2 regions of the Variovorax sp. GW821-FHT09D04 genome follow, and region 1 is predicted to be linked to the other one. Evidence: riboswitches for the same ligand, from Rfam matches in the RefSeq annotation. Region 1 holds a riboswitch; the other holds the start of a gene.

What was found. Region 1 has a riboswitch for S-adenosylhomocysteine ahead of ahcY (adenosylhomocysteinase). Riboswitches for the same ligand answer to the same signal wherever they lie in the genome.
Region 2: it holds a riboswitch for S-adenosylhomocysteine, as region 1 does, so the genes downstream of both, metH (methionine synthase) here and ahcY (adenosylhomocysteinase) in region 1, are expected to answer to the same signal.

The regions. Positions count from the first base shown of each region.
Region 1 is NZ_JBWKPA010000007.1:289,333-296,341, reverse strand. Features, by position in the region: gene AC07O4_RS22290 (peptide chain release factor 3) at 1-375, opposite strand, end outside; gene AC07O4_RS22285 (GNAT family N-acetyltransferase) at 442-1,035, opposite strand; gene AC07O4_RS22280 (alpha/beta fold hydrolase) at 1,061-2,134, opposite strand; gene AC07O4_RS22275 (hypothetical protein) at 2,131-2,574, opposite strand; gene AC07O4_RS22270 (alpha/beta fold hydrolase) at 2,619-3,548, opposite strand; gene phaP (TIGR01841 family phasin) at 3,571-4,068, opposite strand; S-adenosyl-L-homocysteine riboswitch at 4,320-4,388, shown strand; gene ahcY (adenosylhomocysteinase) at 4,454-5,893, shown strand; gene AC07O4_RS22255 (TlyA family RNA methyltransferase) at 5,899-6,729, shown strand; gene metF (methylenetetrahydrofolate reductase [NAD(P)H]) at 6,740-7,009, shown strand, end outside.
Region 2 is NZ_JBWKPA010000016.1:32,573-39,581, reverse strand. Features, by position in the region: gene metH (methionine synthase) at 1-2,012, opposite strand, end outside; S-adenosyl-L-homocysteine riboswitch at 2,035-2,110, opposite strand; gene AC07O4_RS30025 (esterase/lipase family protein) at 2,243-3,298, shown strand; gene AC07O4_RS30020 (lipase secretion chaperone) at 3,310-4,221, shown strand; gene AC07O4_RS30015 (PACE efflux transporter) at 4,243-4,680, opposite strand; gene AC07O4_RS30010 (LysR family transcriptional regulator) at 4,783-5,703, shown strand; gene AC07O4_RS30005 (SH3 domain-containing protein) at 5,710-6,474, opposite strand; gene AC07O4_RS30000 (homocysteine S-methyltransferase family protein) at 6,553-7,009, opposite strand, start outside.

The DNA of each region.
Region 1 (7,009 bases):
CTCGATCAGCCGGCGCGTCTGCGCTTCCACGCCGTTGGCGGCGTCGATCACCATCAGCGCCGAGTCGACGGCGGTGAGCACGCGGTAGGTGTCTTCCGAGAAGTCCTTGTGGCCGGGCGTGTCGAGCAGGTTGATCACGTGCTCGCGGTACACCATCTGCATCACCGACGAGGCCACCGAGATGCCGCGCTGCTTCTCGATTTCCATCCAGTCGGAGGTGGCGTGGCGCGAGGCCTTGCGGGCCTTCACCGAGCCGGCGATCTGGATCGCGCCCGAGAACAGCAGCAATTTTTCGGTCAGCGTGGTCTTGCCGGCGTCAGGGTGGGAAATGATCGCGAAGGTGCGACGGCGGCGGGTTTCGGCGAGAAAAGACAAGGTGGGCAATCTGCAGGGGAATCCCCCGATTTTAGGAGGCCGCCCCGCCAACCCTGGGCTGTAGGCCTAAAACGCCTCCGTCACCCCGTACGCCCGCATCTGCGCCTCGACCTGCGCCGCGTCCTGGCTCAGCACCACGAGGTCGTGCGCCTTGCCCTCGCGGTCCTTCACGTGGCGGGTCAGCAGGGCCTCGGGCCGGAAGCCCAGGGCCTGGAAGACGGCGATGGCGCCGCGCTGGTCGACGGTCATCTGGGCGACGATCTTTTCCTGCCCGTGGGCGAAGGCCAGCGCGCAGCCCTCCTGCGCCAGCTGCTGGCCCAGGCCGCCGCCGCGCAGCGCGGGCGACACCAGCACGCGCAGTTCGGCCACGTGGCCCGACCACGAATGCGGGTCGCGGATGACGGCGGCGCAGCCCAGCACGGCGCCGTCGCGCACGGCGAGCACGCTGTCGATGTCGCCGCGCTCGATGGCGCGGACCCAGGCGGCCATCACCTTGGGCTCGGTGATGTCGCGCGGCAGAAAGAGCAGGTCGTGCGCCGGCAGCGCCTGCGCGAAGGCCAGCACGGCGGGGGCGTCGGCGCCGGTCATCAGGCGCAGGGCGATGTCGCCGTCCGCGTGGGAAACGGTGCGCGGGTAGGTGCGGGAAGAAGATGCGGTCATGAGCGTAGGGGGATGGTTGTGTTCGTCAGGTGGAGCGCACGCCCAGCCACTCGTCGAGCTTGGGCCACAGCCGCCGCACGGCGTTGGTGCCGGCCGCCAGGCTCACGTGGCCGCCCTTGAGCACCACCTCTTCCTTGTCGGTGGAGCCGATGCCGGCGATCAGCGGCTGGCCCGCCTCGTAGGGCACGATGTGGTCGTGCTGCGCCAGCGCGTGCAGCACCGGCACGGTGATGTTCTTCAGCAGCACGGGGCGCCCGCCGAGCACCAGCTCGCCCTTGTGCAGCTTGTTGTCCCACATGAGTTCCTTCACGGTCTGGCGGAAGTACTCGCCGGCCAGCGGCAGCATCTCGGCGCCCCAGCGGTCGAACATGCGGTACGACTTGACGAACTCGTCGTTGGCCATGTTGTCCCACAGCTGCACCAGCCCGGCGCCGCGCCCGGCGGGGCGCAGCATGTCGAAGGAGGCGAACAGCATCTCGGGCGGCACGTTGCCCACGGTGTCGATGAGGCGGTCGACGTCGAAGTAGCGCCGGTCGGACCACGCATGAAAGAGCTTCATGCGGCTGAAGTCGATCGGCGTGGTGAAGAGCGCCAGGTTCTTCATCGGCCCGCCGGGGTGCAGCGCCGCATACAGCGTGGAGAGCACGCCGCCCATGCAGTAGCCGGCGATGGTCACGTCGTCCTCGCCCGAGTCTTCCTGCACGCGGCGGATCGAATCGGGAATGAAGTCGAGCACGTAGTCCTCGATGCGCAGGCGCTTCTCGTCGGGGCGCGGCGCGTTCCAGTCCATCACGTAGACGTCGTAGCCCTTGAGCAGCAGGTACTCGACCATGCTCTGGCCCGGCGCGAGGTCGAAGATGTAGGCGCGGTTGGTGGTGGCCATCACCATGAGCACCGGCACGCGGTAGATCTCGTCGACCATCGGGCGGTAGTGGTACAGGCTCAGCGTGCCGCGCCGGTGGATCTCGTCCTTGGGCGTGAGGCCGACGGCGGGCGCGGTCGAGGTCAGGAAGTCCAGCCCCTTGATGTTGCGCTGGATCGTGCGCTCGATCTCGCCTCGGATGTCGGGCAGCTGGAAGGTGTCGGGCGGCGCGCTCATGGGCGGCGCTTTCCGGCGGGGCGTTTCTTGGGGGCGGCGGTCTTGGCGGCCGGTGCGGGCGCGGCCGCCGCTGCGGGCGGCTGCTTGGTGCGACGTGGCCGGGGCGGCGCAGTGGCCGCATCGGCGGTCCGCGCGGCGGGTCCGGCCCCGCCTTCCAGCGCGCGGCGGATGCCCGCCAGGTGGTCGTCGATGCGGTGCAGCTGCTCGCCCAGCGCCTGCAGGTCGGCGCGCGTGGGCAGGTTCAGCAGCGTGAGGTAGCGCGCCATCAGGTCGCCCACCGCCTTCTGCGCGGTAAGCGAGGCGTTCATGCCGCCGTGCATGCCCTGGCGGAACGGGTCCGAGGCCATGGCTTCGTTGGCGAATTCGTTGGTGCTTTTTTCCCACTGGGCCGTGAGCTCGCGCCACAGGGCCATGGGATCGAGGGACGGAAACTGGTTCATGAAAAACACCTCCGCCTGGGTTCGTTGTCGTGTCTGTTTTTTCTTCAGTGATCGTCGCGCCGCGCCGCCCGTGCGGTGTGCGCGGCGATGGCCTCGATGATCTGCGGCCACATTGCGATCGGCAGCGCATGGCCCATGCGCGGAATGCGCAGCAGCGTCGCGCCGGGAATGGCCTCGGCCACGTCGATGCCGCAGGCTACGGGCACCAGCGGATCGACATCGCCGTGGATCACCAGCGTAGGCACCTGCACCGCGCGCAGCGCCGGCTTGCGGTTGCCCGACGCGAACACGGCCGCCAGCTGCCGCGCCACGCCGCCCGGGTTGAGGCCGCGCAGGAAGGCCAGTTGCGCGCGCCCGGCGTCGCGCGCCTCGTCGAGCGGAAAGGCGTCGGGGCCGCGCAGCACGCGCCACAGCTTGGCGTGGTGCGGCAGGTAGGCCTCGAAGCTCGTCGGCGCGGGCGCGAACAGCACCGCCAGCGCCTCGGGCGTGGGCGGCGGCAGGGCCGGGTCGCCGGTGCTCGACATGATGCTGGTGAGCGAGCGCATCCGCCCCGGGTGATGGATGGCCATCTCCTGCCCGATGGCGCCGCCCATCGACGCGCCCACGACGTGGGCGCGCGCGATGCCCAGCGCGTCGAGCAGGCCGGCGCAGTCGTCAGCCATGTCGCGCAGCGTGTAGGGCACCTGCAGCGGGCGCCCGGCCATGGCCTGCAGCATCAGCGCCTGAATGTCGGGCACGCCGGCGTGCGGCAGGTGGGTGGAGTGGCCGATGTCGCGGTTGTCGAAGCGGATCACGTGGTGGCCGCCGGCCTGCGCCAGGGCGGCGCAGAACGCGTCGTCCCAGGCGACCATCTGGGCGCCGAGGCCCATGACCAGCAACAGCGGCGGCGCCTCGGGGTCGCCGAAGCTGTCCCAGGCCAGTTCGATGCCGTTGGCGCGGGTGCGCCTTTCGGTGCGGGGCGCGACGGCGGTCATGCGGGCCTTTCTTTGCTTCTTGTTACTTGCGCTGCAGCAGCTTCGTGACCTCGTCCACGTTGGCCTGGATGCGCTGGCGCACCACGTCGAAGGCGTCGGCCTGCGACTTGGCGGCCAGGGTGGCCAGCTCCTTGATGTCGTCGACGGCGCGCTGGAACGACTGGCGGCCCAGCTCGTCGAGCTTGGCCAGGTTTTCCTTCGGGTCCTTGCCCGGCATCGCCTTGGCGGCGGTCTGCCATTCGGCGATGGCCGTCTTGATCATCTCGGTCTGTCGCTGCACCACGGTCTGCAGGCCCTGGTAGGACTTCTCGTTGGCCTGCATCAGCGCCTGCAGGTCCTTGCGGCCGCTGTCGAGCAGCTTGCCGGCGCCGCCGGTCAGGTTCAGGTTCTGCAGGCGCTCGGCCATGCCCTTGAGGTTCTTCATCGGATCGAGCATGTCCGCGGCGGACGGCGCCGCCTGCTTCGCGCCGGCGCTGCTGGCGGTGGTTTTCTTCGCGGCGGCTTTCTTGGCAGTGGCCATGGTGCGGAATCTCCTGTGTCGGGTGATGAAAACAATCGAACGGGTGGATGCAGGCAGCGGCCGGGCGGCCGGGGCCCGCCGCCACGATACGCCGGGCCGGCGCAGCTCAGGGCGCTCCAAGCGCGGATTTGCCTGCGGAGTTTCCCGGGGTGGCCCGCGCCGCCCGGCCCGGGCTGGCGGGTGTCCACGCTTTCCGTGATGTGGGATGCCCCGGTCGATTGGCGGGCCGGGCGGCCGCGACTACAATCCGGCGCTCCGAGGAGCGTTGCAGCGCCGTCAGGCGTGAGGCTCGGACCACATCGCAACCACGCTCACCCGCTGTTCTCGCGGTGAGTCTTTCTTCCCCGTACGCAGTGGCATCTTTCAAACCAGTTTTGGAGTTCACATGAGCGCTGTACTCAAGCCCACCCCCGTCTCGACCGCCGACCAGGCGATTGCCGACCTGTCCCTTGCCGCCTGGGGCCGCAAGGAAATCAAGATCGCCGAAACCGAGATGCCCGGCCTGATGGCCATCCGTGAAGAGTTCTCGAAGGGCCAGGCCCTGAAGGGCGCGCGCATCACGGGCTCGCTGCACATGACCATCCAGACGGCCGTGCTGATCGAGACGCTGCAAGCCCTGGGCGCCGAAGTGCGCTGGGCCTCGTGCAACATCTTCTCGACGCAGGACCACGCCGCCGCCGCCATCGCCGCCGCCGGCACGCCGGTGTTCGCCATCAAGGGCGAGTCGCTGAAGGACTACTGGGACTACACCCACGCCATCTTCGACTTCGGTCCCAAGGGCTCGAAGGGCGAAGGCCCGAACATGATCCTGGACGACGGCGGCGACGCCACGCTGCTCATGCACCTGGGCCAGCGCGCTGAAAAAGACCTGGGCGTGCTCGCCAACCCGACCAGCGAAGAAGAACGCATTCTGTACGCCGCCATCAAGGCCAAGCTGGCCGTGGACGACACCTGGTACACCCGCAAGTCGGCCGAGATCATCGGCGTGACCGAAGAGACCACCACCGGCGTGCACCGCCTGAACGAGATGAGCGCCAAGGGCACGCTGCTGTTCCGCGCCATCAACGTGAACGACTCGGTCACCAAGAGCAAGTTCGACAACCTCTACGGCTGCCGCGAATCGCTGGTCGACGGCATCAAGCGCGCGACCGACGTGATGATCGCCGGCAAGGTGGCTTGCGTGGCCGGCTACGGCGACGTGGGCAAGGGCTCGGCCCAGGCCCTGCGCGCGCTGTCGGCGCAAGTGTGGGTGACTGAAATCGACCCCATCAACGCCCTGCAGGCTGCCATGGAAGGCTACAAGGTCGTGACCATGGAGTACGCCGCCGACAAGGCCGACATCTTCGTGACCACCACCGGCAACCGCGACGTGATCCGCCACGAGCACATGGCTGCCATGAAGGACCAGGCCATCGTCTGCAACATCGGCCACTTCGACAACGAGATCGACGTCGCGTCGATCGAGAAGTACGAATGGGAAGAGATCAAGCCCCAGGTCGACCACATCACCTTCCCGGACGGCAAGAAGATCATCCTGCTGGCCAAGGGCCGCCTCGTGAACCTGGGCTGCGGCACGGGCCACCCGAGCTTCGTGATGTCGTCGTCGTTCGCCAACCAGACCATCGCCCAGATCGAGCTGTTCACCAAGCCCGACGCCTACCAGGCCGGCAAGGTCTACGTGCTGCCCAAGCACCTGGACGAGAAGGTCGCGCGCCTGCACCTGAAGAAGGTCGGCGCCATGCTCACCGAGCTGACCGACTCCCAGGCCGCCTACATCGGCGTGGACAAGAACGGCCCTTACAAGCCGGACACCTACCGCTACTGATCCGCGTGCGCGCCGATCAACTGTTGGTAGAGCGCGGCCTGGCCGCGTCGCGTTCGCAAGCGGTCCGGCTCATCGCCGGCGGCATGCGCTGGCGTGACGCGGGCACGAGCGACGCGTGGCGCAACGTCGCCAAGAACAAGGACGAAGTGCCCGAGTCGGCCGAGCTCGAGCTCGCCGACGCCGCCGAGGCGCGCTACGTGTCGCGTGGCGGCCTCAAGCTCGAAGGCGCGCTGAAGACCAGCGGCGTGGACCCGACCGGCAAGCTCTGCCTGGACGTCGGCCAGTCGACCGGCGGCTTCACCGACTGCCTGCTGCAGCACGGCGCCGCCAAGGTGGTGGGCGTCGACGTCGGTCACGGGCAGCTGCATGCGCGCATGCGCGAGGACGAACGCGTGGTCGCCATCGAAGGCGTCAATGCGCGGGCGCTGTCGCCGGCTGACCTGCAGGTGGACGATGAAGAAGACGCAGAAGCTGGCGAGGCGGTCGAAGCTGTCGAAGCCCCGCCTGAACCGCGCTTCGACCTCATCGTCGGCGACCTGTCCTTCATCTCGCTCACGCTGGTGCTGCCGGCCGTGGTGCAGTTCCTGGCCGACGACGGCCAGTTGCTGATGCTGGTCAAGCCGCAGTTCGAACTGCAGCCCGGCCAGGTCGGCAAGGGCGGCATCGTGCGCGACGAGGCGATGTACGCTGTGGTCGAGAAGCGCCTGCACGACGCCTGCGCGGCGCTCGAGCTGAAGGTGCTGCGCTGGTTCGACAGCCCGATCGCTGGGGGCGACGGCAACCGCGAGTTTTTCATTCACGCCGTTCGTGCTGCCAAGGCCGGCGACGGTTCCTAAGGAGACGCAGGTGCGCCTTCCGCTGAGTTTCGAATTCTTCCCGACCAAGACGCCCGAAGGCGCGGTCAAGCTGCGCGCCGTGCGCCAGCAGCTGTATGCGCGCAAGCCGCAGTTCTGCTCCGTCACCTACGGCGCGGGCGGCTCCACGCACCAGGGCACCTTCGGTGCGGTGCAGGAGATCCTGGCCGAGGGCGTGGACGCCGCCAGCCACTTCTCGTGCATCGGCGCCACGCGCGCCACCGTGCGCGAGCAGCTGGCCGAGCTGAAGGCCATGGGCGTG
Region 2 (7,009 bases), on a different contig from region 1:
GCGTACACGCGCACGGCCTCGGTGCCGACAATCTCGTCCTTCAGGATGGCGGGGAACGGGCCGGCCAGGTCCCAGGTCTGGAAGAACGGACCCCAGTCGATGTACTTGGCCAGCTCGGTGAGGTCGAAGTTCTTGAACACGCGCCGGCCGATGAACTTGGGCACGGTGGGCACGAAGTTCGCGAAGTCGACGGGCGTCTTGTTGGCGCGCGCCTTGGCCAGCGGCCACATCGGCACCTGCTTCTTGTTGGCGTGCTGCGTGCGCACCTTCTCGTAGTCGGCGTTGATCTCGTCGATGTACGCGGTGGCCTGGTCCGAGAGCAGCGACTGCGCCACGCTCACGCTGCGCGAGGCGTCGGGCACGTAGACCACGGGGCCTTCGTAGTGCGGCGCGATCTTCACGGCCGTGTGCACGCGGCTGGTGGTGGCGCCGCCGATGAGCAGCGGGATCTTCTTGATGCGGAAGTGGTCGTCCTTCTGCATTTCGCCGGCCACGTACTGCATCTCTTCGAGGCTGGGCGTGATGAGGCCCGACAGGCCCACGATGTCCGCGCCCTCGACCTTGGCCTTCGCCAGAATTTCGTGGCACGGGACCATCACGCCCATGTTCACCACTTCGAAGTTGTTGCACTGGAGCACGACGGTGACGATGTTCTTGCCGATGTCGTGCACGTCGCCCTTCACGGTGGCGATGATGATCTTGCCCTTGGTGCGCACGTCGCGGCCCGCGGCCTCGTCCTGGCGCTTCTCTTCCTCGATGTACGGGATGAGGTGGGCCACGGCGGACTTCATCACGCGCGCCGATTTCACCACCTGCGGCAGGAACATCTTGCCCTGGCCGAACAGGTCGCCCACGATGTTCATGCCGTCCATGAGCGGGCCTTCGATCACGTGCAGCGGACGCCCGCCCTTGGCGAGGATCTGCTGGTAGGCCTCTTCGGTGTCTTCGACGATGAAGTCGGTGATGCCGTGCACCATCGCGTGCGACAGGCGCTGGTTGACGTGCACCGGGTGCTCGGGCGTGCCGCGCCATTCGAGCTTCTTGCTGTCGTCCTTGGCGCCGCTCTTGGCGGTCTCGGCCACTTCGACGAGGCGCTCGCCCGCGTCGGGGCGGCGGTTGAGCACCACGTCTTCCACGCGCTCGCGCAGCGTGGGTTCCAGGTCGTCGTACACGCCGACCATGCCGGCGTTGACGATGCCCATGTCCATGCCCGCCTGGATCGCGTGGTACAGGAACACGGTGTGGATGGCCTCGCGCACCGGGTCGTTGCCGCGGAAGCTGAAGCTCACGTTGCTCACGCCGCCCGACACCTTGGCGCCCGGCAGGTTCTGCTTGATCCAGCGCACGGCGTTGATGAAGTCGACCGCGTAGTTGTCGTGCTCCTCGATGCCGGTGGCGATGGCGAAGATGTTCGGGTCGAAGATGATGTCTTCGGGCGGAAAGCCCACCTCGTCGACCAGCACGCGGTAGGCGCGCTCGCAGATCTCGATCTTGCGTGCGTAGGTGTCGGCCTGGCCCTTCTCGTCGAAGGCCATGACCACGGCGGCCGCGCCGTAGCGCTTGACCAGCTTGGCCTCGTGCTTGAACTTGTCGACGCCCTCCTTCATGGAGATGGAGTTGACGATGCCCTTGCCCTGGATGCAGCGCAGGCCGGCCTCGATGACGTCCCACTTGGAGCTGTCGACCATCACCGGCACGCGCGCGATGTCGGGCTCGCTGGCGATGAGGTTCAGGAAACGCACCATGGCGGCCTTGCTGTCGAGCATGGCCTCGTCCATGTTGATGTCGATGACCTGCGCGCCGTTCTCCACCTGCTGGCGCGCGACGGCCAGGGCGTCCTCGAACTGGCCGTTGAGGATCATGCGCGCGAAGGCCTTGGAGCCGGTGACGTTGGTGCGCTCGCCGATATTGACGAACAGCGTGCCCTCGCCGATGGCGACCGGCTCGAGGCCGGACAGCTTCATGGGAGGGGGAGCGACGGGAGCGGAAACGGATGCGGGAATCTGGGACATGGCCTCACCTGCGGAAGAGTCGGACAGGCGAGCGTCGTTGTCGCCCCAAGCCTGACGATTCGCCTCTGTGGCGAACCGCTGCAACGCTCCTTGGGAAGTCGCGCATTTTAGGTCGATTCGATTGCGCCCTGGGAAAACCCCAGTTTTCATTCCTGCACGTGTCAACAGAATGCGCCCACCGTTTCTGAACGAACGTTCGTGTTTTTAACCAAACGTAAGGGAGTTCGCCGATGGCCAGGAAGTGGAATGTCCGGTTGCAGCATGCAGCCACCCCGATGCGCGCCGTGGCCTTGAGCTGCGGCCTCCTGGCCGCCGCGGCCCTCGCGGTTCACGCGCCGCCAGCGCATGCCGCCGCCGGCGACAGCGCCACCCGCGTCGAGGCCCGCGTCACCTCCGACACGGCGAAGACAAAGTACCCGATCGTGCTGGTCCACGGCCTGCTGGGCTTCGACAACCTGCTGGGCGTCGACTACTTCTACGACATCCCCGGCAGGCTGGCCGCCGCGGGCGCCAAGGTGTACGTGGCGCAGGTGTCGGGCACCAACACCTCCGAGATCCGCGGCGAGCAGCTGCTGCAGGAGCTCAAGACCATCCGCGCGCTGGAGCAGAACCCCACGCTCAAGTTCAACCTCATCGGCCATTCGCAGGGCTCGCCCACGGTGCGCTACGTGGCGGCGGTGGCGCCCGACATGGTGGCCTCGGTCACGTCGGTGGGCGGCGCCAACGGCGGCTCGAAGGTGGCAGACCTGCTGGCCAAGCTGCCCGAAGGCGGCATCGGCCAGACCCTGGTGGTGAAGGCCGTCGGCCTGCTGACGGGGCTGATCGGCTTTCTCTCGGGCAAGGACCCGAGCCAGCTGCCCGAGGTGCCGCTGAACGCGCTGGCCTCGCTGACCACGGCGGGCGGCGCGGCCTTCGACGCCAAGTTCCCGCAGGGGCGCCCCGCGCCGGGCTCGTCGTGCGACGTGAAGAGCGGTGCGGCCGTGGCCAACGGCGTGCGCTACTACTCGTGGTCGGGCGTGTCGACCAGCTTCAACCTGTTCGACCCGAGCGACACGGCGCTGTCGACCCTGGGCAGCCTGTTCTTCTTCGGCGAGGCCAACGACGGCCTGCTCGCGGTCTGCACCACGCGCCTGGGCACCCACCTGGGCGACTACCGCCAGAACCACCTGGACGAGGTGAACCAGGCCTTCGGCAACACCTACGGCAGCCAGTTCCCGTACTACGAGAAGAAGCCGCCGGAGCTGTTCAGGGAACAGGCCGCGCGACTCAAGAGCGCGGGGCTCTGAGGACGCTGCGCATGCGCGGTGTGGCCTTGACCATCGGCGCCGTCGCGCTGGTGGCGGCGGGGACCGGCTGGCTGGCGCTCGGCCCCGGGGCGGTCGATGCGCCGCAAGCCGCCGCGCCCCGTGCCACGGCGGCAGTCGCGGTGCCCACCGCGCCTCGTCCGGCGCAGTCCACCGCCGCGGCCCCCGACGCCCTGCTCACCAGCGACCTCATCACCCTCTTCGACCAGGTGCTCGCCGAAGCGCAGGCCGACAGCAAGGCCACGCTGATGGCCCGCGCGCCCGCCCTGCTCGCCCAGCGCCTGCGCGAGGACTGGCGCGTGCGCGCGCTGGGCCTGCTGGAGCGCTACGTCGACATGCAGGAAGCCCTGCGCACCCTGCAGCCGCCCGCGCCCGGCGACCCGGCCTTTTTGCGCCGTAGCCTGGAGGCGCGCGAGGCGGTGCGCCGTCAGTTCTTCGCGCCCGAGGAAATCGAAGGCCTGTTCGGCGACCAGATCCGGCAGGACCGGTTCATGGCCGAGAAGATGGAACTGCTGTCCAACCCCGACCTCACGCCCGAGCAACGGGCCGCGGCGCTGGCGCAAAGCGAGCAGGCCTGGCTGTCGCCCGCGCAGCGCGAGGTGCGCAAGGAGGCCGTGGCCCATCTGGACGTGATGCGCCAGACCGAGGCGTTGCAGGCGCGTGGCGCCAGCCCCCAGGAGCGCTTTGCCGCGCGCAGCGAGGCCTACGGCTACGAGGTGGCGCGCGGCCTGGCCACGCTCGACCAGGAAACCCAGGAATGGAACGCCCGGCTCGACCGCTACGCCAGCGCACCCGAGGCCGAGCGGGCCCAGCTGCGCGAGACGCTCTTCAACGAAAACGAGCGCCTGCGCCTGAGCGGTGCCCTGGCGATGCGCTCGGCTGCCGCGCCCAAGCCGGCGCGCTGAATTCGTTAAGTAAGCGCATGCTTACGCAGGCTGCGCTTCGCCCATGGCCGAGGCCGGCAGGCCGAACACGCGGTCGAAAGCCCAGTTGAAGACGAAGGTATAGACCAGGAAGAACACCACCAGGCCCAGGTCCATCACCAGCGCCTGCCACAGCGACACGCCCAGGCCCCAGGCCAGCATCGGCACCAGGAAGGCGATCAGGCCGCCCTCGAAGCCGATGGCGTGGGCGATGCGGCGCTTCAGGCTGCGCCCGCGCACCGCCTGGCGCGACTCCCAGCGCTCGAACAGGGCGTTGAAGGTCAGGTTCCAGATCACCGCGATCACCGAGGCGCCCACGGCCAGCAGGCCCGAGTGGCCGAGCCCCGCGTCCGACATCAGGGCCAGGCCGGCGCTGGCCGCCACGATGGCGATGCCCTCGTAGAGGGAGATGTAAACGATCCGACGCTGAAGGCCCTGCATGACTGTTTCTCTGTGTGTTTGACTGCGATGGAGGGACTTTATTTGCTTTTAGTTGATATAAAAAGTTAACTTATTTCAATTTTATTGATAGATCGGGGCGCCATGGCTTTCTCCAGCGACAACGTCGAGGTCTTCCTGGCCGTGATCGACCACGGCTCGTTCTCGGCCGCCGCGCGGGCGCTGCGCAAGGTGCCGTCGGCCGTGAGCATGGCCATCGCCAACCTCGAGGCCGAGCTGGCGCTGCCGCTGTTCGACCGCAGCGGCCGCGAGCCCCAGCCCACGTCGGCCGCGCGCTCGCTCGAGCCGCAGGCGCGGCTGCTCGCGGCCCAGCTGCGGCAGTTGCAGGTGCAGGCGCTGGCGCTCACACAGGGGTTGGAAGACCGGCTCACGCTGGCCATCGCGCCCGAATTGCTGGCCGCGCCCTGGAGCGGGCCGCTGGCCGCGCTGGCCGACGACTACCCGCTGCTGCAGGTCGAGGTGCTGGCCGCGCCGCAGGCCGACGCGCTGGCGCTGCTGCACAGCGGCCGGGCGCAGCTGGCGCTGGTGTTCGAGCGCCCCAGCCTCGACGGCCGCGAGGGCTTCCAGGAGGTGGGCAGCGACACCATGGTGGCCGTGATGGCGCCCGAGCACCCCGTGCTGCGTGCGGCGGCCGGCGGGCGCCTGCGCGAGGAGCACCTGACCAACACGCGCCAGATCGTGGTCGCGGGGCGCGACCTGGCCACCAGCGACCCGCGCTTCGTGTTCGCGCGGCATGTCTGGCGCACCGACAACGCGCTGGCCGCGCTGAGCCTGATCACCGCCGGGCTGGGCTGGGGCTGGCTGCCGCGCAACTTCGCGCGGCCGCACGTGGCGGCGGGCGCGCTGGTCGAGATCCCGTTCGAGAACCTCAGCAACGGGCTGGACCTGTGGGTGGACGTGGTGTGGTCGCGCGAACGGCCGCTGGGCCTGGGCGCGCAGCGCTTCGTGGCGCTGATCGCACGCGACCGTCAGGCGGCGGCCGGCATCGGGACGCCGGCCGTGTGAGCCGGGTCAATTCTTTCCGTGGCCGTGGCCGTGCCCGCCTCCACCGCCGTGCCCACCGCCCCCGCCGTGCGGACGCCCTCCTCCACCACCGCCGCCCCCACCGGGCCGGCCTCCGCCCGGATGCGGATGCGACACGCCCGGCGGCGGCCCGGGCCGGAAGCCCGGCTGCGGTCGCGGCGGGCGGAACCCGGGGTCGACGGGCGGCCGGATGCCCGGCCCGTGCGGGGGACGGACCCCAGGTCCATGAGGTGGACGGACCCCGGGTCCGTGGGGCGGACGCACGCCAGGCCCCGGCCAGGGCCGCGGCTGCCAGCCCGGGTGCACGGGCGGCGGCGGGCGCCAGCCCGCGATCGGCGGCGGCGGGGGCCGGTGGCCCCACCAGCGCCGGTCGCCGTACCAGGGGCGGTCGCGGTAGTAGTCGGCCCAGTAGCTGCCGATCACGAAGCTCACGATCGGCACGCCGATGACCGCGCCGTAGGTGGCCAGCGGCACGCGCTGCTGCTGGTAGGCGTAGTCGAGGTTCCTTGCCCAGACCCAGCCGCGCCCGCCGTCGGGCAGCACCACGTCGCACCAGCCGTAGCCGCTGGTGCAACCGACCACGTCGACCGGTTGCCCCGGCCCGAGCCGTGCCACCAGCGGATAGTCGCCCGAGGGCCCGGCGCGCAGGTTGACCGCGCCGCGCGTGAAGGCCTGCTGCGCCGCCGCCGCAAGCGGCAGCAGCAGGACGAGCGCGCCCAAGGCAGCGCGGCGCAAGAAGGATGTGGCGTTCATGGGAGGCTCCTGTGCGCCCCAGCGTAGGCGTGGGGCGGGGAGCCGTCAATCAGCCGAGGGCGCGCGCGGCGCCCGGCTTCAGGCGGCTTCTTTGTAGAAGCCGTTGCTGTTCAGCAGGCGGCCCTTCGCGGGCGCCACCGCTGCACCGATCGCCGCGATGTGGTCCGGCGTGGTGCCGCAGCAGCCGCCCACGATGTTCACCAGCCCCTCGGCCGCGAACTCGTGCAGCAGGCGCGAGGTGACGTCGGGCGTCTCGTCGAAGCCGGTGTCGCTCATCGGGTTGGGCAGGCCGGCGTTCGGGTAGCAGCTGATGTAGGTGTCGCCCGCCACGCGCGCCAGCTCCTGGATGTAGGGGCGCATCAGCGTCGCGCCCAGCGCGCAGTTCAGGCCGATGGCCAGCGGCTGTGCATGGCGCACGCTGTGCCAGAAGGCGGTGACGGTCTGGCCGCTGAGGATGCGGCCCGAGGCGTCGGTCACCGTGCCGCTGATGATCAGCGGCAGGCGCTGGCCGCTGTTGTCGAAATATTCGTCCACC